DNA from 2 places in the Porphyrobacter sp. LM 6 genome. Region 2 is predicted to be linked to the other one. Evidence: predicted binding sites of a transcription regulator. Region 2 holds the regulator's gene; the other holds the start of a gene.
What was found. The regulator LexA, encoded in region 2, represses DNA repair genes until DNA is damaged. The targets are predictions, from matches to a motif close to GTTCCNCNCTTGTTCT.
Positions count from the first base shown of each region.

Region 1: the regulator LexA is predicted to act here: its motif matches at 9,970-9,985, upstream of recA (recombinase RecA).

Region 1 covers NZ_CP017113.1:2,277,319-2,289,333, forward strand. Annotated here, with positions in the region: gene BG023_RS10930 (SapC family protein) at 1-194, shown strand, start outside; gene BG023_RS10935 (N-formylglutamate amidohydrolase) at 281-1,129, opposite strand; gene cpdR (cell cycle two-component system response regulator CpdR) at 1,401-1,790, shown strand; tRNA gene BG023_RS10945 (tRNA-Val) at 1,878-1,952, shown strand; gene BG023_RS10950 (NADP-dependent isocitrate dehydrogenase) at 2,173-3,396, shown strand; gene BG023_RS10955 (cation:proton antiporter domain-containing protein) at 3,504-5,270, shown strand; gene BG023_RS10960 (GFA family protein) at 5,302-5,781, shown strand; gene alaS (alanine--tRNA ligase) at 5,794-8,466, opposite strand; gene recA (recombinase RecA) at 8,819-9,886, opposite strand; gene BG023_RS10975 (DUF4139 domain-containing protein) at 10,017-11,642, opposite strand; gene BG023_RS10980 (DUF4139 domain-containing protein) at 11,653-12,015, opposite strand, start outside.
Region 2 covers NZ_CP017113.1:2,055,361-2,067,375, reverse strand. Annotated here, with positions in the region: gene BG023_RS09910 (hypothetical protein) at 1-501, shown strand, start outside; gene BG023_RS09905 (sensor histidine kinase) at 510-1,916, shown strand; gene BG023_RS09900 (hypothetical protein) at 1,924-2,112, opposite strand; gene BG023_RS09895 (citrate synthase) at 2,126-3,412, opposite strand; gene gltX (glutamate--tRNA ligase) at 3,454-4,890, opposite strand; gene BG023_RS09885 (ComEC/Rec2 family competence protein) at 4,956-7,244, shown strand; gene lexA (transcriptional repressor LexA) at 7,442-8,128, opposite strand; gene BG023_RS09875 (molybdopterin molybdotransferase MoeA) at 8,337-9,359, opposite strand; gene moaC (cyclic pyranopterin monophosphate synthase MoaC) at 9,514-9,987, opposite strand; gene trpC (indole-3-glycerol phosphate synthase TrpC) at 9,984-10,784, opposite strand; gene trpD (anthranilate phosphoribosyltransferase) at 10,790-11,782, opposite strand; gene BG023_RS09855 (anthranilate synthase component II) at 11,779-12,015, opposite strand, start outside.

The sequences.
Region 1 (12,015 bases), 220 kb from region 2:
GCATGGTGGACGAGAACAAGCTGCGCGAACTTTCGGCCGAAACGCTGGATGGCCTCGCCAAGAACGGCATGCTTATGCTGATTTACGCCCACCTGTTCTCGCTGAACCTGATGCGCGTCGTATTCGAGCGTCAGCTGGCGCAGGGCAAGGTGCCAATGACCGCAGAAGGCGCTCCGGCTCCGGCGCTCAACTGATGCGATCCGGGGCTGCGGCCCCGGTCATCACGGAAAAGCGGGCAGGTCGGCACACGTCGCCTGCCCGTTTTGTTTTGGGGATGTTGCTATTCGGCGGCCTGACGCAGGCCCTCGCCGCCCCCGAGCAGCGCGGTTTCCGATCCCAGTTCGCGGACCAGCGCCGCCAGCGCGGCGGCCATCGAAGGCAGGCCTGCGCCGGGCTCGGCAAGCTGGCGGTCGAGATAGGTCGCGCGGCATACCTCGACTTGGAGCGCATGAACGCCAGCCTGCGGCGCGCCGTGGCGATCGAGCACGTAGCCGCCCGAATAGGGCCGGTTCTGCGCCGCCGGAAACCCGCGCCCTTCGAGATGCGTGAGCGCACGTCCCATCAATAGCCCGTGGCACGACGCCCCGAAGCGGTCGCCGAGCACGATTACCGGCGCCTGCGATTCACCGTCTGCCGGACGCAGCGGCGGCATCGAATGCAGATCGATCAGCAGCGCCGCGCCCCACTCCGCGCGGATTCTGGCAAGCTCAGCGCCGAGCGCTTGGTGATAGGCCCGGTGGATACCGTCAATCCGCGCCGCAAGCTCATCGGGCGCCAGCCGCCCGCGCCAAATCTCGCCTGCCCCCGGCAAGCGCCGCGGCACAAGACCAAGACCGCTGCGTGCACGAGCATTGCTACGATGGCTCGTCGAAACCTCATGCCCCGCCGGTCGCCCGCCTTCGACCATATCCCAGTCGATATCGTCTTCAGCGCGGTTGAGATCGAGCATTGCGCGCGGCGCATTGGCGATCAGCAATCCGGCGCCGGTCTGCCGCGCAATCTCGATCCCGAGCCGGTCGACATGACGATCTTCCAAGCGGAGCTGCGCCAGCCCCGGATCGCGCATCCGCGCCACCAGCGCAGGCGGATAGGCGCGCCCTGCGTGCGGCACGGCAATGAGAACAGGCAAGCGCAGTTGCGTAGGAGCCGCCAAGGTAAACGCTGGCGCATCGCCCAGCCCCGGCACGGATCCTCCTGTGGCAGGCACACGCAGACCGCGGTGTGCGGCGGGGTTGTGGCTGTTGCGGGATGAGGACGACATGGCCATCGTTAGCTGCCGCCTTTGCGCCCCCCTGTCAAAGCCTGATCGCACCGAACCGAGCGCCCGCTTGCCCCTTCATCGGGACCGGATCGGGAACAGGCACAAAGATTTCTTAAGCCGGTTGTGCTAACCCGCCTGCATGACATCGACACGCACCCCCCGCATCCTGCTCGCCGAAGACGAGGACGCGATGCGCGCCTATCTCGAACGGGCGCTGACAAATGCCGGTTATGACGTGAGCGCGGTGGATCGCGGCACCGAAGCCGTGCCCCTGCTGGAAACCGGCGATTTCGATCTGTTGCTGTCCGACATCGTCATGCCGGAGATGGACGGGATCGAGCTTGCGCAGCGCTGCGCCGAGGTCTCGCCGCGCACAAAGGTGATGTTCATCACCGGGTTTGCCGCCGTGAGTCTGCGCGCCAGTCGCGAACAGCCAACCGCCAAAGTGCTGTCCAAGCCTTTTCACCTGCGCGATCTGGTGCTGGAAGTTGAGCGCGTGTTCGAAGAGGCAGGCGAAGCGCGGGCCTGAAATTCAGCGCCGAATCGCTTGCACCTTGCAAGGGCCTGCGTTAAGGGCCGCCTCCGCTTCGGCAACGAGGCGCCGATCCGATGGTGTGGGCGTATAGCTCAGTGGTAGAGCACTATGTTGACATCGTAGGGGTCGCAAGTTCAATCCTTGCTACGCCCACCATCGGCTAAAACGAGACAGCCCGCCCCTCCGGCGGGCTTTTTTGTGTCCTGCACACGCCGCAATGGCTGTTGCGTTTCATTCGCAGCCCCCGCGCTTGCAAGCCCCCGTACCTCTGCTAAAGCCGCGGCGGGATCTTTGGGCCTTGGACGGGCCCGCAACAGCTTCCTGTCGATCATGCACAGTCCCGCGCAGACGGGGCAAGAAGGATAGGGCAACAGCCATGCAGAAAATCAAAGTCGCCAATCCCGTCGTCGAACTCGACGGCGATGAGATGACCCGCATCATTTGGCAGTGGATTCGCGAAAGGCTGATCCTGCCCTACCTCGATGTCGATCTGAAATATTACGATCTGTCGATCGAGAACCGCGATGCGACCGACGATCAGGTGACGATCGATTCCGCCAACGCGATCAAGCAGTATGGCGTCGGTGTGAAGTGCGCGACCATCACCCCGGACGAAGCGCGCGTCGAAGAGTTCGGCCTCAAGAAGATGTGGAAGTCGCCCAACGGCACGATCCGCAACATCCTTGGCGGCGTCGTGTTCCGCGAACCGATCGTGATCGACAACGTGCCGCGCCTGGTGCCGGGCTGGACCGATCCGATCGTTGTCGGCCGTCACGCCTTCGGTGACCAGTACCGTGCGACCGACACGCTAATCCCCGGCCCGGGCAAGCTGCGCCTTGTGTTCGACGGCGAGGACGGCACCAAGATCGATCTCGACGTGTTCGACTTCCCCAGCGCCGGCGTGGCGATGGCGATGTACAACCTCGACGATTCGATCCGCGACTTTGCCCGATCGAGCTTCAACTACGGCCTCAACCTTGGCTGGCCGGTGTACCTCTCGACGAAGAACACGATCATGAAGGCCTATGACGGGCGCTTCAAGGATCTGTTCCAGGAGGTATTCGACACCGAAGGCTTCGCCGAGAAGTTCAAGGAAAAGGGCATCGTCTACGAACACCGCCTGATCGACGACATGGTCGCCTCGGCCCTGAAGTGGTCGGGCAAGTTTGTGTGGGCGTGCAAGAACTACGATGGCGACGTGCAGTCCGACACCGTGGCACAGGGCTTCGGCTCGCTCGGCCTGATGACCTCGGTGCTGATGACCCCGGACGGCAAGACCGTGGAAGCCGAAGCTGCGCACGGCACCGTCACCCGCCACTATCGCCAGCACCAGCAGGGCAAGGCGACTTCGACCAACCCGATCGCTTCGATCTTCGCCTGGACCCGCGGACTGATGTATCGCGGCAAGTTCGACAACACGCCGGACGTGGTGAAGTTCGCCGAAACGCTCGAGCGCGTCTGCATCGCCACGGTCGAAAAGGGTTACATGACCAAAGACCTCGCGCTGCTGATTGGCCCGGGCCAGGCATGGCAGACCACCGAGCAGTTCTTCGAAACGATCGTCGAGAACCTCGAGAAGGAAATGGCCAGCTGGGCCTGATCCGGCGAGCGGCATGACATCCAGAGCCGGGCGGACCGATGTCCGTCCGGCTTTTTATTGCGCGCGGGACGGGTGACAGCCTCGTCCCGCCCCGTTAAGCCTTGGGTGTGGCTGGCGAACTAACCCTCTCCCCCGTCCTCTCGGACGCGCTGGTGATCCTCGGCGCTGCGGGAATCGTCATCCCGCTTTTCGCCCGGTTCCGCATCACGCCGATCATCGGTTTCATCCTGATCGGGGTGCTGGTCGGGCCTTCAGGCCTCGGCTCGCTGGTCGATGAGCATCCATGGCTATACTATATAACCATCACGAATGTGGTGAGATTGGTGCCATTCGCGGATTTCGGCATCGTCCTGCTGCTGTTCGCGATCGGGCTCGAGCTGTCGTTCAACCGCCTGTGGGAGATGCGCCGCCTGGTGTTCGGACTCGGCGCGCTTGAGGTCATTATCAGCGGCGGCGCCCTGGCGCTGTTCGTGGGGCTGGCGAGCGGCCTTTCGTTCACGGCGGCGCTGGCATTGGGCTTCGCGCTCGCCTTCTCCTCGACCGCGATCGTCCTTCCCATCAGCGGCACCAAGTCGCCGGTAGGGCGGGCGGCACTGTCGATGCTGCTGTTCGAGGACATCATGATCGTGCCGATCATCTTCATCCTCGGCGCGCTCGCGCCCAATGCGGCCGATGCGGGGTGGAGCGGAATGGTCCGCACCCTGTGGCAAGGCGGGCTGGTGGTGGCGGTGTTGCTGGTGGTGGGCCGCCTCGCCCTTCCCCGTCTGTTCGCGCAGGCCGCGCGCACCAAAAGCCCCGAGTTGTTCCTTGCCGCCTCGCTGCTGGTGGTAATCGGCGCAAGCCTTGCCACTGCAATCGTCGGCCTCTCGCCCATTGTCGGCGCGCTGATCGCGGGGCTGCTGATCGCCGAGACCGAGTACCACACCGAGGTCGAGCTGATCATGGCACCGTTCAAGGGCCTCGCGCTCGGCGTGTTCCTGATCACTGTGGGCATGAGCATCAATCTGGTCGAGATCAGCGCTCAGATCGGCACGATCACACTCGCGGTGGTCGGCGTGCTGGTGTTCAAGGCGCTGGTCACCGGGGTCTCGCTGCGGTTGATGGGGGCGCGGCGCAGCACGGCGGCAGAGACCGGGCTGCTGATGGCCTCGCCCAGCGAGACCACGCTGATCGTGCTTGCTGCTGCCACCAGCGCGCTGGTGCTCGATCCCGAGACCGCACGGTTCTGGCAGACCGTCACCGCCATCGGCCTCACCATCACGCCGCTGCTTGCCAAGCTCGGCGAAGTGCTGGCACGCCGGGTCGACGGGGTTGCGGCACCGCTCGAGGATGAACTCGGTGATACCGCACGCACGATCATCGTCGGCGGCGGACGGGTCGGGCGGTTGGTGGCCGACATGATGACCGCGCATGGCAAGCCCTATGTCATGCTCGATTCCAATCCCGATCTGATCGCCCGGGCCAAGCGTGACGGCTATCGCGCGACCTTCGGTGATGCCGCGCGCGGGGATGCCCTGTCGCGGCTCGGCATCGAGATATCACCTGCCGTGGTGCTGACGATGGACGAGCCCGTGCTGGCGCAGCGGATCGTCACCCGCCTGCGCCAGACCTATCCGAACCTTCTGATCGTCGCCCGCGCGCGCGACACCGACCACGCGGCCGAACTCTACCGCGCAGGCGCAAGCCATGCCGTACCCGAAACGCTCGAGGCATCGCTCCAGCTATCCGAAGCCGTGCTGGTCGATATCGGCGTCGCGATGGGCCCGGTGATCGCCTCGATCCACGCCAAGCGCGACGAATATCGCGAACAGCTTGAGCGCGACGGTGGCCTCAGCGAAAAGCCGAAGCTGCGGACGACGAGGGTGGAAAGCTAGGCCCTGCCTTGCGATCGAATGGAGAAGACGCATGGGACAACACGGCGATAAAAGCGATTGGCTAGAAGGCTGCTGCCCTTGCGGAGCGAGCCGGATCGCGCTTGCACGGATGCCGAAGCACCGCTTCCTGTGCCACTGCACGATCTGCCAGAGCGTCTATCCGGGCGACTACGCCGATGCGACCATCACGCGGGCCGACGCGGTGAGCCTGTTGACGCCCGATACCGTCTCCTTCGGCCACTACAAGGCAAACAGCCCGCTGGAACGCGGGGTGTGCAATTCCTGCGGTCACCCGGTCGCCGCGTTCATGAAGATGCCTGGCATGCCGGATCTTGCGTTTGTCCCGACCGCGATGCTCCCCAAAGAGGGCGTGCAGCCGAAGCCCTCACGCCACATCTTCTACGGCACCCGCAAAGCCGACGTGAAGGACGATCTGCCCAAGACCAGCGGCGAGCTTGCAAGCATGGCCGTGATCGTGCCCGATTTTCTGGCCGCGCTTTTCCGACGTTGAGCGCCTCGCCGGTCAGCCGGCCAGCACCGCTTTCACAGCCGCCAGCGCCTCGGCAGCCTTGCTGCCATCCGGCCCGCCGCCCTGAGCCATATCGGGCCGACCGCCGCCGCCCTTGCCGCCGAGCGCTTCAACGCCCGCGCGCACCAGATCGACCGCGCTGAAGCGTCCCGTGAGATCGTCAGTCACCGCTGCGGCGATGCTCGCCTTGCCGTCATTGACTGCAATCATCACCGCGATGCCTGACCCCATGCGCTGCTTGGCCGCATCGAGCAGCGGACGCAGTTCCTTGGGGTCAAGCCCATCGAGTACACGACCTTCAAACTGGAAGCCAAGAAGAGCCAACGCTTCGTCGTTCTCCTCAGCCAATCCGACAACGCCGCCAGATCCGCCGCCGCCCAGCGCCAGCGCCTTCTTGGCCTCGGCTAGCTCCTTCTCGAGCCGCTTGCGCTCGTCGAGCAGCGCCGCGAGACGCGCGGGCACTTCTTCCGGAGTCGCGCGGATCACGCCTGCGGCTGACTTGAGCGCTTCCTCGCGGCCAACGAGCCATTCGCGCGCGGCCTCGCCCGTCAGCGCCTCGATGCGGCGCACGCCCGAAGACACCGCGCTTTCCGAAACGATGCGGAACACGCCGATATCGCCGGTGGCGCGCACGTGGGTGCCGCCGCACAGTTCGACCGAGTAGTTGCGCCCTTCCCCGCCGGTACGGCCCATGGCAAGCACGCGCACCTCGTCACCATACTTCTCGCCGAACAGCGCCAATGCGCCCGCCGCGACAGCATCGTCCGGGGTCATCAAGCGAGTGCTGACCGGCTCGTTGGCGCGGATTTCCGCGTTCACCTCGGCCTCGATCGCGGCGATGTCATCGCCAGTCAGCGCGGCCGGGTGCGAAAAGTCGAAGCGCAGGCGGTCCTGCGCCACAAGGCTGCCCTTCTGCGTGACATGCGCGCCAAGGCGGTTGCGCAGCGCCGCATGGACGAGGTGTGTGGCCGAATGATTGGCCCGGATCTGGTCACGGCGCGCAACATCCACCTTGAGCTCGACCGTGTCGCCAACCGCGACTTCGCCTGCTTCAATACGGACCTGATGCGCATGGAGGCGGCCGAGCGGCTTGGCAGTATCGGTGACGCTGGCCTTGAGCCCAGCAAGGCTCGCCATGCTGCCGGCATCGCCGGTCTGGCCGCCGCTTTCACCGTAGAACGGGGTCTGGTTGGTGAGGATGACGACCTCGTCTCCGGCAGCCGCTGTCTGGACTTCGGCCCCGCCCTTGACGATCGCCACCACCCGGCCCTCGCCGCTGGTCGAGGTGTAGCCGGTAAACTCCGTCGCGCCTTCGCGCTCGGCAATGTCGAACCAGACTTCGCCCGAAGCCGCTTCGCCAGAACCCTTCCACGCCGCGCGCGCGGCGGCCTTCTGGCGCGCCATTGCGGCGTCGAAACCGGCCTTGTCGACCCCGATGCCGCGGACGCGCAACGCGTCTTCGGTCAGGTCATAAGGGAAGCCGAAAGTGTCATAGAGGCGGAAGGCGATCTCGCCATCAAGCTCGCCGCCACTTGCCATTTCGTCGGTGGCTTCATCGAGCAGTTTCAGACCCTTGTCGAGCGTGCGGCGGAACTGGGTTTCCTCGCGCTCGAGCACTTCCTCAATCAGGGCCTGACCGCGCACGAGTTCGGGATAGGCCTGGCCCATCTCGCTCACCAGCGCCGGGACGAGGCGGTGCATCAGCGGCTGCGACGCGCCAAGCAAGTGAGCATGGCGCATCGCGCGGCGCATGATACGGCGCAGCACATAACCGCGGCCTTCATTCGACGGCAGCACACCGTCGGCCATCAGGAAGCTGGTCGAGCGCAGGTGATCGGCAATCACGCGGTGCGATGCCGCCTGCTCGCCCTGTACGGCAACACCGGTGAGCGATTCCGAAGCCGAAATCAGCGACTTGAAGGTGTCAGTGTCATAGTTGTCATGCACGCCCTGGAGCACGGCAGCGATGCGCTCGATCCCCATGCCGGTGTCGATCGAGGGCTTGGGCAGGTTGATCCGCGTGCCGTCTGCCTGCTGCTCGTATTGCATGAACACGAGGTTCCAGATCTCGACGAAGCGGTCGCCATCCTCGTCGGGGCTACCCGGAGGGCCGCCAAATATGTGATCGCCATGGTCGTAGAAGATTTCCGAGCACGGACCGCAGGGTCCGGTGTCGCCCATCGACCAGAAATTATCGTTTGTACTGATACGGATAATGCGATTTTCGGGCAGGCCGGCGATGCGGCTCCACAGGCCGGCGGCTTCGTCGTCTGTATGATAGACGGTGACCGTGAGGCGATCCTTGGGAAGGCCCCACTCCTTGGTCAGGAGGGTCCAGGCGTGGGTGATCGCCTCTTCCTTGAAATAGTCGCCGAAGGAGAAATTCCCCAGCATTTCGAAGAAGGTATGGTGGCGGGCGGTGTAGCCTACGTTGTCGAGATCGTTGTGCTTACCGCCGGCCCGGACGCATTTCTGCGACGAGGCCGCGCGCGGAGAAGCGGCGGTTTCGAGCCCGGTGAAGACGTTCTTGAACGGCACCATCCCGGCGTTGACGAACATCAACGTCGGATCGTTGTAGGGCACCAGCGGCGCCGAAGGCGTGGCGGCGTGACCATTCCTACTGAAATAGTCGAGGAAGGAGCGGCGGATGTCGTTCGTCGAGGTCATGGGCGTGCAGTTAGGCAAAGCGCGGGATGAACGCAATGGAGCGCTGTATGCGAGGCTGCCGGAGCGTTGCAGCAGGGTCACAAATGGGGCTATTTGAGGGGGCAAAAAGGCCCACCTAAGGGGGGGCAAGGCCAACCTGGAGGGGGTCTAGAGGGGGTCTAGAGGGTACCTAAGGGGGGTCTAGCAGGGGTCTGGAACGGGCTGGCGGGCCGATTTGCACGCCATCGCGGCCATCCCGAACGAAAAGCCGGCGCATGCTCTGGGGAGAAGCACACGCCGGCGTTCCGGTTTTCCAGGCGTCAAGTGGGACACGGGGGAATTGGGACAGCCCCCCGGCGACGCCCGCTTGGGGTCATTCGTCCGAGTCCGCGTCCGGCCCTGACATCATTTCCCCGGCGACCTCATCGGTGCGGCTGCGGATCGCAGCTTCCAAGCGGTCGCAAACTTCAGGATTGTCCTTAAGGTAGGTCTTGGCGTTTTCACGCCCCTGCCCGATGCGGATCGAATCATAGGAGAACCAGCTCCCCGACTTCTCGACCAGGCCGGCCTTCACGCCAAGGTCGAGGATTTCGCCGATCTTCGAGATGCCTTCGCCATACATGATGTCGAATTCGACCTGCTTGAACGGCGGGGCGACCTTGTTCTTGACCACCTTCACCCGCGTGGTGTTGCCGATAATCTCGTCACGATCCTTGATCTGTCCGGTGCGACGGATGTCGAGACGGACCGAGGCATAGAACTTGAGCGCGTTGCCGCCGGTGGTGGTTTCCGGATTGCCGTACATCACCCCGATCTTCATGCGCAGCTGGTTGATGAAGATCACCATGCAACGCGAGCGGCTGATCGAGCCGGTGAGCTTGCGCAGCGACTGCGACATCAGGCGAGCCTGAAGGCCGACGTGCGAATCGCCCATCTCGCCTTCGATTTCCGCGCGCGGCACCAGCGCCGCGACCGAATCGACCACCAGCACATCGATCGCGTTGGAGCGCACCAGCGTATCGGTGATTTCGAGCGCCTGTTCGCCGGTGTCGGGCTGAGAGACGATCAGCTCGTCAATGTCGACGCCGAGCTTCTTGGCATAGACCGGATCGAGCGCGTGTTCCGCGTCCACGAAAGCCGCCGTGCCGCCCATCTTCTGCGCTTCGGCAATCACATGCAGCGCCAGCGTGGTCTTGCCCGAGCTTTCCGGCCCGTAGACTTCGATCACGCGGCCGCGCGGCAGGCCGCCGATCCCGAGCGCGATATCAAGGCCCAGCGAACCGGTCGAAATCGCTTCGACCTGCATCGCTTCCTTCGAGCCCAGCTTCATCGCCGAACCCTTGCCAAAGGCACGATCAATCTGCGCAAGCGCGGCTTCCAGAGCCTTTTGACGATCCACGGCTTTTTTGTCCTCTTCGACCAATTTCAACTGCGTCGCCATCGCATGCGCTCCTTCGCTTGCCTAGGGGCGGAACAACAGTTTTCCGCCGCCTGGTAAGGAGCATGTATCGCATTTGTTCTCATGGAACAAGTAGGGAACGAAAAAATATCCAACGGCCCTTTCAGGCCATTCAATCGCGCGTTGCGTCGCGCAGCTTCCAGTCGAAATTGCGCGAACCATTGGCGGGTACGGTGACTTCCACGACTTGGGAGCCGTTCTTCACGATCACCTTGTGGCCAGGCATGCGCAGGTCATATCGCCCGCCCCAGCCGAGGTTCAGCCGCAGGGTGATGGGGTGCGGATTGGCGTTGGTGAGTTCGGCCCGCATCGCCGTCCACTTGCGGCCATTGGCGCGCGGATCGCCCTTTTCGGCCACCCGTTCGCAGCGAGCAAAGACTTGCGCGCTCGGTGCCAGTTCGAGCTCGACCTCCTGCCCGCGGGCATAGTCGCGCAAGGAGGATTGCGCCCCCACCTGCGGCCCATAAGACGTCGGCTCGTAGAGCGTCAGCGCGCCCTGCGGCAAGGCGATGCCGAGGCCCTTTGCCTCCTCGTTCTTCGTCACCAGCAGCACATGGGCGGGGACGGGTTCGCGCGCGTCTCCGATCCATTGATAGGGATAGCAGTCCGCTTCGTAGAGATACCGCGCCTTGACCGTGTCCTTGTTGAGGAAGGCGACCTGCTTCATCCCCTTGGCCGAAACATTGACGCGTCCCGGCACGCGGAACAGCTTCAGGTCGCCGAGGTTCTCCTCCTCGGCGGTAACGACCGATACTGGTGCGACCGAATCGTAAGAACGGGCCTCAAGCCGCGAGGCGGTGACAGTGATCACCTCCGATGCCGGGGCATACATCGGCGGCGGCGGTGGCATAACCGGCACGGGCGGCGGGACCATCGACCCCGCCGACGTGCTGCCGAAGGGATAGCAGGTCAGATAGAGTCCCTCGGCCACCGGCGGATCGGCGAGACTTTCGTAATCGCTGTCGACATTGAGCCTGCCCGCAATGATCTGGAGCTTGGCATTGTCAAAGCTCTGGCCGTTGTCATTCACTAGCGTCAGCCAGCTCAGCAGGCCCATGTCGAAGGCATCGCCCGAACCCTTTTCGCGAAGGGTGCCGACGTAATCGGCCTTCCAGTCGAAGCCCCAGGAAAGATAGGTCAGCGTCACCTCATAGGTGCCGCCGGCCTCCGAGCGGGCATCGACCGAGAACACCGGCTGGGCGGAAAGCCCGGAGGGCACGCGGTTGAAGGTGAGCGTTTCGGGCAGGCCCGAACATTGCACCGCTTCGAACCCCTGCGAGGTTTGCAGCACGAGGCCCCCGTCGGCGCGGGTGCGGACGACCGCCTGCTCGCTCACCGCCTTGCCGGTGGCGGGATTGGTGCGGGTGATGGTCACGCGGTTGCCGAGCGTCCCGTCGACCAGCGCGGCGGGAGAGAGGAGCTGGGCGTTGCGGTTCTTCTCGATCGTGCCACCGGGAAGTCCGGTGACGATCGCGGACACGCCGACCATGCCTTCAGCCACACCTTCGAAGCGGATGGTCGATTCGCCTTTGGGCAGCGTCACCCGGCGGGTCTCGCTGATCATCGCGAAGCCTTGCGGATTGTCCCGTTCCAGCGCCTCGTCCGCCCCCCGATCGGGATCGCGGTAGATCGTCACCGAAAGATCGGTCGGGGGCGAGGCATCGACCACCTCGCGCGCCAGAAGGGGCGCGGCGATCACGCTCGCCAGCGAGGCCAGGAGGGTTGCGGCGCGCCGCATCACCACCGCCTCAGTAGCGGGTTTCGTAGGTCACGCGGATCACCCGCTCGCCCTCGGCAGGGACAGAGACGCTGTAGCGCCGCTGATCGATGTTGCGCTGTTCGCCCTTCACATCCTCGCTGGTGATGCGGAAGTCATTGGCCCACCAGCCGCGATCAAGCCCGACCTGAGTGATATCGACGGTCACGGGTTCGGCCTTGGCGTTGGTGAGGGTGTAGCGCATCGTGGTGCGGTAGAAGGTCTTGGGCCGTTCGACCTGCACATCGCTGACGACCTTGCCATCCTGGATCACGCGGTAACGCGCGCTCTTTTCCCATTCGGCGCCGGTGATGGTCTCGCGCTTCTCGATCTCGGACTTGACCGTGATGTCGAA
Region 2 (12,015 bases):
AGCACACTGGCAGCGCAGTCGCGGTTTCTCCAGACCCAGCGCCGGATGGAACTGCCGCTGGGCGAACTTCCTGCCGAGCTATTCTTCGCTGTCATTGCACGGTGTCAGGGGCTGGTCGCCGATCCCGCCGCACGCAGCCGAATCGCGCTGCTGCAGCAGAGCTATGACGAAGCCAGCAGCCGGCTTGGCCTTCTGGCACGGCTCGTCGCCGCCATGCGACAGGGCGCGTTTGCCGCGCTTGCGCTTGATCATGCGGGCATTGCGCTGTGCGCGACCACATTGGCGGCTCGGCATCGACAATCGCACGGGGAATGGGTGCTGGCGTGCCACGAAGGGCAGGGCATCCGGTTCGCACTGGCGTTGCGGGCAGCAGAAGTGGCGCTTCCCGTGATTGAACGGCAATTCGCGCTGGTGGAGCCCTCGGCCCGCCTTCCGCGGGCAATTGCGGAGCTTTCGGCCGAACGGGCCGCCGCCCTGCTTGCCGCAGGGGGCGGGATGTGAGCCGCGTCATGGATCGCCACGAAAACCTCTTGGGCGCGTGCGGACTGACCGACGCGCGTGATCATCTGCTGAGCGCTGACGAGGCGCTCGCGGAACTTCAGGAGCGATGCGGCGGCGATGTGCCCGGCACGCTGGCCATTCCCGAGCTGCTTGCCCTCGTGCAGCAATCGCGCCGCATGGGCCTGAAGCTGGCGCGCAATTTCACCGCCTTTGACGGCGAATCCTTGGTGAGCGGCTTTGTACGCATCCATCCGCTAGGCGAAGCGGAAGGTGGGGGATGCGAATTGCTGGTCGAGAACTGGCAGCGCAGCGCGCTCGCGGCACCCGGCAGTCGTGAATTGGCCGAAACGATGGACGCGATTGACCGGGCCACTGCGGAAGTCAGTGCCCGGCTCGATGCGCAGCAGCGGGTGCAAGTGCTGAGCACGCTTGCGACCGATGCCGCAGAGCTTCAGGCCGCGGCGCTGGCACAGCCGGGAATCCCCTGGAGCGATCTTGTCGAACTGGCAGCAGTCAGTCATCATCAGTCGCTTCACTGGCGGCTGCTCGATGGCACCTTGTGCCGATTTGCCGGATCGCGGCGTAACTGGCGCATTCGCCTGATCCCGCTCGGCCCGGACGTGCACAGCCCGGCCGGCTTTGAGCTCTTGCTGATTGCCGAGGAGCCGCTGGTTGCAGGTGCATCGCAAGGACCGGACGAGGGAGCAGGGAGCGGGGATGCCTCTCCCACGCGGCTGATTGGCTCGGCGCTCACGCCGGTGCTTCGCCAGCCGATCGCCCGCATCATCGCCAATGCCGAAACCATCCGCGCGCGCCTCGCGGGGCCGCTCCGTGATGAATACAGCGAATATGCCGGAACAATCGCAAGCGCCGGGCAGCACCTGTCCGCGATGCTCGATGATCTGGCCGATCTCGAAGTCGTCGAGACCCCGGGCTTTGCCACTGCGCGCGAACCGGTCGATCTTGCCGATGCGGCGACGCGGGCCGCAGGCATTCTCGGCGTACGGGCGCAGAACCGCGATACGGTGCTCGAAATGGTTGCCGCCTCGGGGGAAACTATCGCGATCGCCGAATTCCGCCGGGTGCTGCAGATCCTCATCAACCTCATCGGAAATGCGATCGCCTATTCGCCGGCGGGCAGCACCGTGCGGATCGCTACTGAACGGATGGCGTCGGGTCAGGTGGCGGTGAGCGTCGCGGATGAAGGCCCGGGCGTAACGCCCGAGCAGGCCAGCCGCATCTTCGACAAGTTCGAACGCCTGGGGCGGGACAGTGACGGCGGCAAGGACAAGGGATCAGGCCTAGGCCTGTTCATCTCGCGGCGACTGGCCGAAGCAATGGGTGGCACTCTGACAGTCACCAGCGCCGAAGGGGGCGGGGCGCTGTTCCGGCTTGAACTGCCCGCGCAGCAATAGCTGCGCGTCAGCCGCCGCGCGGACGACCGAGCCACACCACCAAAGCTCCGATAGCTGCAGTGATCGCCCCGTAAAGCGCCCATTCGCGGCGCGCGAGCATGAAGCTTTCCGCAGGCCAGGTCAGCAGGCCAAGGCCCTGTAGAGCCCAGATGGTGCCCAGCACGATCAGCACACCGCCAATCACTCTGAGCACCATCGGGAAAGCTCGCTTAGCGCTGGCTCAGCGGAACATAGTCGCGCTGGGTCGGGCCGGTATAGAGCTGGCGCGGACGACCGATCTTCTGGCCGGGGTCCGAAATCATTTCGTTCCACTGGGCCACCCAGCCCACGGTGCGGGCGAGCGCGAACAGCGCGGTGAACATGGTGGTCGGGAAGCCGATCGCCGAGAGGATGATGCCCGAATAGAAATCGACGTTCGGGAACAGCTTCTTCTCGATGAAATAGGGATCGTTGAGCGCGATCTCTTCGAGCCGCAGCGCGGTTTCGAACAGCGGATCGGTGACCTTGAGCGCGTCGAACACCTCGCGCACGGTCTTCTGCATCACGGTCGCCCGCGGATCGTAGTTCTTGTATACGCGGTGACCGAAGCCCATCAGGCGGAACGGATCGTTCTTGTCCTTGGCACGCTCAATGTAGTGCGGAATCTTGTCGGGCGTCCCGATTTCCTTGAGCATGTTGAGGGCGGCCTCGTTCGCGCCGCCATGCGCCGGGCCCCATAGGCAGGCGATGCCGGCCGCGATGCAGGCAAACGGGTTCGCGCCCGAGGACCCTGCAAGACGCACGGTCGAGGTCGAGGCGTTCTGCTCGTGGTCGGCATGGAGGATGAAGATCCGGTCCATCGCGCGTTCCACCGCCGGGATCACCTCGTACTCTTCGGCCGGAACGCCGAAGGTCATGCGCAGGAAGTTGCCGGTATAGGACAGCTTGTTGTCCGGATACATGAAGGGCTGGCCGACCGAATACTTGTAGGCCATCGCCGCGATCGTCGGCATCTTCGCGATCAGTCGGTGCGATGCGATCATGCGCTGCTGCGGATCGGAAATGTCGGTGCTGTCATGGTAGAACGCCGACAGCGCGCCAACCACGCCGCACATCACCGCCATCGGGTGCGCGTCACGGCGGAAGCCGCGATAGAAGGTCATCAGCTGCTCGTGCAGCATGGTGTGGCGGGTGATGGTGTAGGTGAAGTCTGCGAGTTCCTGCTGGCTCGGCAGTTCGCCGTTGAGCAGCAGGTAGCTGACTTCCATGAAGCTCGAATCTTCGGCCAGCTGCCCGATAGGATAGCCGCGGTGGAGCAGCACGCCCTCATCACCATCGATGTACGTCAGCGCGCTTTCGCAGCTCGCGGTCGAGGTGAAGCCGGGGTCGAAGGTGAACGCGCCCGTCTGTGCGTAGAGCTTGCGGATGTCGATCACGTCCGGGCCGGTGCTGCCTTCGAGCACCGGATAATCGAAAGTCTTCCCGCCGATTTCGAGTTTCGCCGTCTTGTCTGCCAAGATCTATCTCCTGTCCATAATCCCTGCTATCGCCCGCGGCGTCACGCAGCCTGCGCGTCGAGCCGAGCGAGAGCTTCGTCCCGGCCCAGAAGGACCAGAACATCGAAAATCCCGGGTGATGTGGTCGTCCCGGTCAGCGCCGCGCGCATCGGCTGCGCCAGCTTGCCGAGACCCAATCCAAGCTCCTCCGCAAGCGCCTTCGTAGTGGCTTCGAGTGCCTCGCTTGTCCAGTCGTTTTGCGCTGCAAGTGCGGTGCAAATGCTGCGCAAGATGGTGCGTGCTTCGCCTTCGAGCAGCTCGGCCGCCTTCTCCGTCATTGCAAGCGGGCGCTTGGCAAACAGAAATGCCGCGCCTTCAGTGATTTCATTGACGTTCTTGGCGCGCACCTTGAGTACCGGCATGGCGCGGGTGAGCAGTGCTTCGTCGGCCGTTTCGCCGATCCGGGCCGCAACCAGTGCCGCCAGGCGCGCATCGTCGGCCTCGCGCAGGTAGTGGCCGTTGAGATTCTCGAGCTTCTTGAGGTCGAAGCGCGAGGGGCTCTTGCCCACGCCGTCGAGATCGAACAGCCCGATGGCTTCCTCGCGCGTGATCTCCTCGCGGTCGCCGTGGCCCCAGCCCAGACGCAGCAGATAGTTGAACAGCGCTTCGGGCAGGATGCCGAACTCGTCACGATAGGCCTCGACACCCAGCGCGCCGTGGCGCTTGGACAGCTTGGCGCCGTCCGATCCGTGGATCAGCGGGATGTGGGCGTAGATTGGATCGGGCCAGTTGCCCTCTATATCGTTCATCGCGCGGATGATCGGCAGCTGGCGGAAGGCGTTGTTTAGGTGATCATCGCCGCGGATCACATGGGTCACACCCATGTCGTGATCGTCGACCACGACCGCGAGCATATAGGTCGGCGTCCCGTCTGCACGCAGGATGATGTAGTCGTCGATTTCCTCGTTCTTCACCGTCACCGCGCCCTGCACCCGGTCGTGTATGGTGGTCTCGCCTTCGTTGGCCGTCTTGATCCGGATGGTGAAGGGCGCGCCTGCGGGCGCTTCGGCAGGATCGCGATCGCGCCAGCGCCCGTCATAGCGCAGCGGCTTCTTGTTCGCGCGCTGCTCCTCGCGCATGGCCTCAAGCTCTTCAGGCGTGGCAAAGCACTTGTAGGCATGGCCGGCCTTGAGCAGCTGCCACGCGACTTCGGCATGGCGTTCGGCGCGGTCGGACTGGAACAGCGGCGGGGCATCGAAATCGAGCCCGAGCCAATCGAGCCCTTCGATGATGGCGTCGATCGCATCCTGGGTGGAGCGCTTGCGGTCGGTATCTTCGATCCGCAGCAGCACGCGTCCGCCGTGGTGGCGGGCGTAGAGCCAGTTGAACAGCGCTGTGCGCGCCCCGCCGATATGCAGATAGCCGGTGGGCGAGGGCGCGAAGCGGGTGACGACGCCGCCGGTGGTGCCAGTGCTGTCCGTGCTGCTTTCGCTTGCCATGAACGATGACTTCCTGTTCACTTTGAGCGGCTTGGCGATGATCAGGCTGTCGGGGGGACAAGCCGATGCGCGATGTGCCGCTCATTCCGATGGGGGACGATCCGGGCGGCAGCGACGCCGCTGGCGGAGCAATGCCGCGCCCTTGGCAGGACGCAGGGCCAATGTCCAGCATCGGCAGCGGCGCAGGCGGCTCTTCACCCGGAACCCGTATGGCGGATGCAGCCGAGGCTTTCCTCGCCCAATCGGGATTTGATCGTGCCCCATGGCTGGCGGTGGTGTTTGCGAGCGGCATTCTGGCGTGGTTCGCTTTGCCGGGGCCATGGCAATGGTGCGCGGCGATGGCCGGGGGAGTGCTCGCGGCGCTCGGCGCCTTGGCCGTGTGGCCGCTTGGCAGCCTCGCCGACGAGACGCGGGGCAATCTTCGGATGGCGGTGATCGCGGCCGGACTGGTGTTCGCGCTCGGTGTCGGCGTGATCTGGGCACGTTCGGCGATTGTGGGGGCCGAACCGATCGCGCGGCCTTCCTTCTCTCAACTTCACGGGACCGTGCTCGAACGCGAGGATGAACCTGCCGAAGGACGCTTGCGACTGACGCTGGCCGTGCGCGACGCTGAAAGTGGGACGGCGCGCAAAGTCCGGGTCAATGTTCCGCTTGACGCGTTCGGACCCGAGGGTGTTCCGACGACGCTGGGCGAGGGCGCCACTGTCCGGCTTCGGGCGCGGCTGATGCCGCCCGCTCCGCCAATGCTGCCAGGGGCCTATGATTTTGCCCGTGCCGCATGGTTCAAGGGCCTTGCCGCGACCGGAAGCGCGGTGGGGCCTGTCGAGATTATCAAATCTGCGCCGGACGCCGGTTCCTTGGCCAAGATTCAGCGCGCGCTGGCGGCCCATGTGCGTTTCCGAGTGGAGGGATCGGCAGGCACAATCGCGGCCGCGTTTGCCAGCGGGGATAGGGGCAGCATCAGCGAGACTGACCAGATCGCGATGCGCGATGCGGGTCTGACGCATCTCCTGTCGATCAGCGGGCTCCACGTCAGCGCGGTGATTGCGGCAGCCTATGTGGTGGTGCTGCGGCTCCTTGCGCTGTGGCCTGCGCTCGCCTTGCGGGTGCGACTGCCGATCGTCGCGGCCGCGAGCGCGGCGGTTGCGGGGATCGGCTATACCTTGCTTACCGGCGCGGAGGTGCCGACAGTCCGCAGCTGTGTCGCCGCCCTGCTGGTGCTTGGCGCTCTGATGCTCGGACGCGAGGCCTTGTCGTTGCGGATGGTCGCGGTTGCCGCCGGCGTGGTGTTGCTGCTGTGGCCCGAAAGCGCCATCGGCCCGAGTTTTCAGATGAGCTTTGCCGCGGTGCTGGCGATCATCGCGGTCTCCACCAGTGCGCCAGTACGGGCCTTCCTTGCCCCGCGCGACGAGCCATGGGCGGCGCGGATGGGTCGGCGCGTCGTGATGCTGTTTGTGACCGGTGTGGTGATCGAACTCGCGCTGATGCCGGTGGTGCTGTTCCACTTCCACCGTGCGGGGCTTTACGGCGCGGTGGCGAATGTGGTGGCGATCCCGCTGGTGACCTTCGTCTCGATGCCGCTGATCGCGCTGGCCCTCGCGCTGGATACCGTGGGAGCGGGTGCGCCGGCGTGGTGGCTGGTCGAGCGCTCGCTCGCGCTGCTCTTGGGGATCGCCCATTTCACTGCGGCGCAGGCGGGCGCGGTGCGGCTGATGCCGCAGATTAGCGGGTGGGCGATTGCGCTGTTTGCGCTCGGCGGCTTGTGGCTGGCGCTATGGCGCGGACGGGTGCGACTTGCGGGGCTTGTGCCGGTTGTGCTGGCGAGCGGGCTGGTGGCGCTGACCCCGATCCCGGATCTGCTGGTCGCCGGCGACGGGCGGCAGGTGGGGATCACAATGAGCGCACCTGATGGAACCCGCCATCTGCTCTCCCTGCATAACAGCCGGTCGACCTACACCCGCGACAATATGATGGAGCTCGCCGGGGTTGCGGGCGAGCCGCTAGTCCTCGCCAATTGGCCGGGGGCGCGCTGTTCTTCGGCGTTCTGCGTCATGACCATCCGGCGGGGTGGGCGCGACTGGGTGATCCTGCTGGCGCGGGGGCGCGAGCAGGTCGAGGAGCGGGCTTTGGCGGCGGCGTGCGGGCGGGCGGATATTGTCGTTTCGGAGCGGTTTCTGCCGCGCGCCTGCCAGCCGCGCTGGCTCAAGGCCGATCGCCGCTATCTGGAAGAGAGCGGGGGGCTTTCGATCAATCTGGAGGATCAGACGATCACCCGCGTGGCCGACAGCCAGGGGACGCATGGCTGGTGGAAGGCGGGCCAGAACGACCGCAAACGGCCATCTGGCGGAGGCTAAGGGGGGGCTAGCGGGGGTCTAGAGGGGGGCTAACAGGGGTCTAGAAGGGGTCTAAACCGGGCTAAATCACCGCTTTTCGTGGAACATTTTCGACTAACACTATGTAAGTCCGAGAAAAACAGGCCGGGGTCAATGTTCCACGCCGGATAGAAACCGCAGGTGTGGTCTCAAACGGCCGACCCCGGCCCGATTTGCAATCAGTGGTAGCGCCGCAGCAGGCCTGCGAGCTTGCCCTGCACCTCGACCTCGTCGGGGCGGTAATATTGCGGATCATAGGCGGCGTTGGCGGGATCGAGCCGCACCTGCGCGCCTTCCTTGCGCAGATATTTGAGCGTCGCTTCTTCGCCGCGCACCAGCGCGACCACAATCTCGCCATCGCGCGCAGTATTGGTCCGCCGCACCAGCGCGAAATCGCCGTCGAAAATCCCGGCTTCGATCATCGAATCGCCCGACACCTCGAGCGCGTAATGCTCGCCCGGGCCAAGCAGCGCAGCGGGCACCGGCAGCGTGCTCTGCCCTTCGAGCGCCTCGATCGGCGCGCCTGCGGCAATCCGGCCGTGCAAGGGCAGTTCGATCACATCGTTCGCCGCTTCGGCCACGCGCGGGGCGGGGGCGGGCATGGAGACCACATTGCCACCCGCCGCCGCATTGCCGCGCGCCGGCGTCACATCCTCGGGCTGGCGCACCACTTCGAGCGCACGGGCACGGTTGGGCAGACGGCGCAGGAAGCCGCGTTCTTCCAGAGCGGAAATCAGGCGGTGCACGCCCGACTTGCTCTTCAGATCGAGCGCTTCCTTCATTTCTTCGAAACTCGGCGAAATCCCGGTTTCTTCCAGCCGCTGCTGGATGAAACGGATCAGTTCGTGCTGCTTGGCGGTCAGCATTGATCACAACTCCCTTGGTCGCACGACGCCCGCGCTTCGCGGCTCTGCCGTGCCAGTCCCATTGCGTGCTGCCAGAGGCACCCACTCGCCGGAACGGAAAGCGGTGCTTTGCCTGCACGGGCCGTGCACCGATAAGGTGAACGAACAAGGAACAAGTAGGCAACCTTGATAGCCGAGTCAAGCGCACCCGCTGGCAAAGCCGCAGAGTTCAGCCATTCTGGAGCGGGAACACCCGTACCGGTTCGCCCGCAGGCACCGCCGGCGCATGTGCAGGGCGGTCGATCAGGCAATCGGCGGCGGCCAATGCACTCAAAGCGGAGGAATCCTGCGATCCGGCCAGCCGCACCGCGCCGCCATCGGTCACCGCGCGCAGGAATTCGCGGCGCGGGCCGATGGCGGGCAGGGCCTCTCCAGCGGGCATCGTTAGGCTGCGCGGCAGCGGATCGGCATCGCCTTGTGCCGCGCGCACCAGCGGCAGGGCGAAGAGGAAGGCGGTCACAAAGCTCGACACCGGATTGCCCGGCAGGCCGAGGATCACCTGCCGGCCTCTGGTCGCCACCAGCAGCGGCTTGCCCGGCTTGATCGCGACCTTCCAGAAAGCGGTTTCCGCGCCCCAAGCGGCGAGCGCGGGCTTGATCAGATCGTGATCGCCCACCGATGCCCCGCCCGAAGTAATGAGGATGTCGGCCGCCTTGGCGCGCTCCAGCGCGCCAGCGAGCGCGGCCATGTCATCGCCCACCGGGCCAAGCCGCAGCACCTCGCACCCCAGAGGCGCGAGCATGGCCGCGATCATCGCGCCGTTGCTGGCGGGGATCTGGTGCGGGAGGCAGTGGGCGGGATCGGCGGCGAGCTCGTCCCCGCTGTCCAACACCGCGACAGTGACGCGCCGCGCCACGCTGACCTCGCCGCGTCCTGCCGACAGCGCCAGCGCGATGCGGCCAGCGTTGATACGGGTGCCGCGCGTGAGCAGGCGGGTGCCCTCGACAAAATCGAACCCGCGCCTGCGGATATGGCGTCCTGCTGGCGGATATTCGGTAGCGGTGACGATGCCGCCCTCTACGCCTGCATCTTCTTGGAGCAGCACGCGGTCCGCCCCGTCAGGGACGATTGCCCCGGTCGATATCCGCGCGCATTGCCCCGCGCCCAGCGATCCTGGGAACGGCGTACCGGCCCGGCTTTCGCCCACGAGCGTCCAAGGCCCTTCGCCGGCGCCCAGCGCATAGCCGTCCATCGCGGACAGATCGGCGGGGGCTGGGTGCGCGCGGCATGGACATCCTCGGCCAGCACGCGGCCGAGCGCTGTTTCGACGGGGATACGCTCTGAACCAAGCACCGGAGCGAGCGCGAGCAGCCGCGCCTGCGCCTCTTCCAGTGACAGCGGTGCGGTCATTCAGGCGCTTTCCAGTCGCCCGATTTGCCGCCGCTCTTGGCGATCAGGCGGATGCTGTCGATGACCATGCCCTTGTCGATCGCCTTGGCCATGTCGTAGATTGTGAGGAGTGCCACAGAAACCGCTGTCATCGCCTCCATTTCGACGCCCGTGCGCCCGGTGAGGGAGGCCGTGGCGGTGGCGCGGATGGCGCTCTCTTCGTAATCGAAATCGATGTTCACCGCTTCGAGCCCGAGCGGGTGGCACAGCGGGATCAGATCGCCGGTGCGCTTGGCGGCCATGATACCCGCGATGCGCGCCGTCCCGAGCACGTCGCCCTTGGGGGCGTTGCCTGCGCGGATCGCCTCCAGCACTTGCGGAGACATGGTGATCCGTCCGGATGCAACAGCGCGCCGCGGCGTGGCGGGCTTGCCGCCGACATCGACCATGCGCGCCGCGCCGTCTTCGCCAAGGTGCGTGAGCTTGCTCATGCCGCCTGTTCTGCGCCGAGCAGCGCGCGGGTGGCACTCGCAATATCGTCAGCGCGCATCAGACTTTCGCCGACGAGGAAGGTGCGAACCCCTGCCGCTTCGAGCCGCTGGCAATCGGCATGGGTGTTGATCCCGCTCTCGCCGACCAGCAGCGTGCCTTCGGGCGCCAATGGGGCGAGGCGTTCGGTGGTGGCGAGGCTGGTGGTGAAGGTTTTCAGGTCGCGGTTGTTGACCCCGATCAGGCGCGATTTCAGCACCCGCGCGGCGCGCTCCATCTCCGCCTCGTCATGCACTTCGACCAGTACATCCATGCCAAGCTCGCGCGCGGCGGCCTCGATCTCGGCCATGGCGCTATCCTCTAGGGCGGCGACGATGATCAGGATCGCATCGGCCCCGATGGCGCGGGCTTCGAGGCATTGCCACGGATCGACCATGAAATCCTTGCGCAGCACCGGCAGATTGCAGGCGGCGCGGGCGGCGACGAGGTAATCCTCGTGCCCCTGGAAATAGGGCGCGTCGGTGAGCACGGAGAGGCAAGCGGCACCCCCGGCCTGATAGGCTGCGGCGTGATCGGCGGGGCGGAAATCGGCGCGGATCAGGCCCTTCGACGGGCTGGCCTTCTTGATTTCGGCGATCAGGGCATAGCCGCTGGCGGCACGCGCGCGCAGCGCCGCCTCGAACCCGCGCGGCGCGCTTTGCGCGGCGGCAGCGGCGGTGAGTTCGGCCAGCGTCGTCGCGGGTTTGCGCGCGGCGACTTCCTCGCGCTTGGTCGCGCAGATTTCCTCAAGCTTGTTCATCGCGCTCATACCGCCAGATCGATCCATTTTTCGAGCAACACCTTGGCGCGGCCCGAATCGAGCGCTTCGGCGGCCATGGCAACGCGCGTCGCCCAGTCCTCGCCGCGTCCGGCGACCATCAGCGCGCCCGCCGCATTGAACAGCACCGCATCGCGATAGGGGCCGGGCACGCCCATCAGCAGCGCCTTCAGCGCCACCGCATTGTGCTTGGCATCGCCGCCGCGGATCGCTTCGACGGGGGCGTGGGGCAGGCTTGCGACCCGCGCATTGATGCGCTCCATGATGAAGCCGTTGCCTGTGACCACCGCAACCTCGTTGCCGCCCGCAAGGCTCAGCTCGTCGAGCCCCTCGTCGCCCGAGACAATCAGCGACTTGCCGGTGCCGAGCCGCGCCAGCGCGCCGGCGTAGATCGGCACATAGGCGGGGCGCGCAATGCCGATCAGCTGGCTGGTGACCTTCGCGGGGTTCGACAGCGGGCCCATCAGGTTGAAGATCGTGCGCTGGCCGATACGCGTGCGGATGGGCTGGATGCGCGCCATCGCCGGGTGGTGGTTGCGGGCGAAGAGGAAGCAGATGCCGATCTCTTCGAGCGTCCGCTCTGCTGTGCGCCCGGCAGCATCCATATCGAGACCGAGGGCTTCGAGCGTATCCGCCGCGCCTGCCTTGGAACTCGCCGCGCGGTTGCCGTGCTTGGCGACCGGCACGCCGCAGGCCGCGACGACAAGGCTGACGGCGGTCGAGACATTGAGTGTGTGGTGCCCGTCACCCCCCGTGCCGCAGACGTCGATCGCGCCTTCGGGGCCTCTAATCGGGATCAGCCGCGCCCGCAGCGCCCGCGCCGCGCCGGCGATTTCGTCCGCCGTCTCCCCGCGTGCTGACAGGGCAACAAGGAAGCGCTCGATCTCGGTTTCCGAAGGCGCGCCGTCGAGCAGGACGCCGAATGCGGCTTCGGCCTCGGCTTCGGAGAGCGGCGCGGCGACATCGGGCAGCAGGCTCATGCGCGCAGCCTTTCGGGCAGCACCGGCTCCATCCCGCACAGCCGCACGAAGTTCGCGAGCAGGGCGTGGCCGTGCTCGGTGGCGATGCTTTCGGGGTGGAACTGCACCGAGTGGATCGGCAGGCTTGCGTGGCGGAAGCCCATCACGCTGGGGTGATCGCTCCCCGGCGTTTCGGCATGGGCATTGGCGATCAGCTCGTTCGGAACGTTGACCACCTCAAGACTGTGATAGCG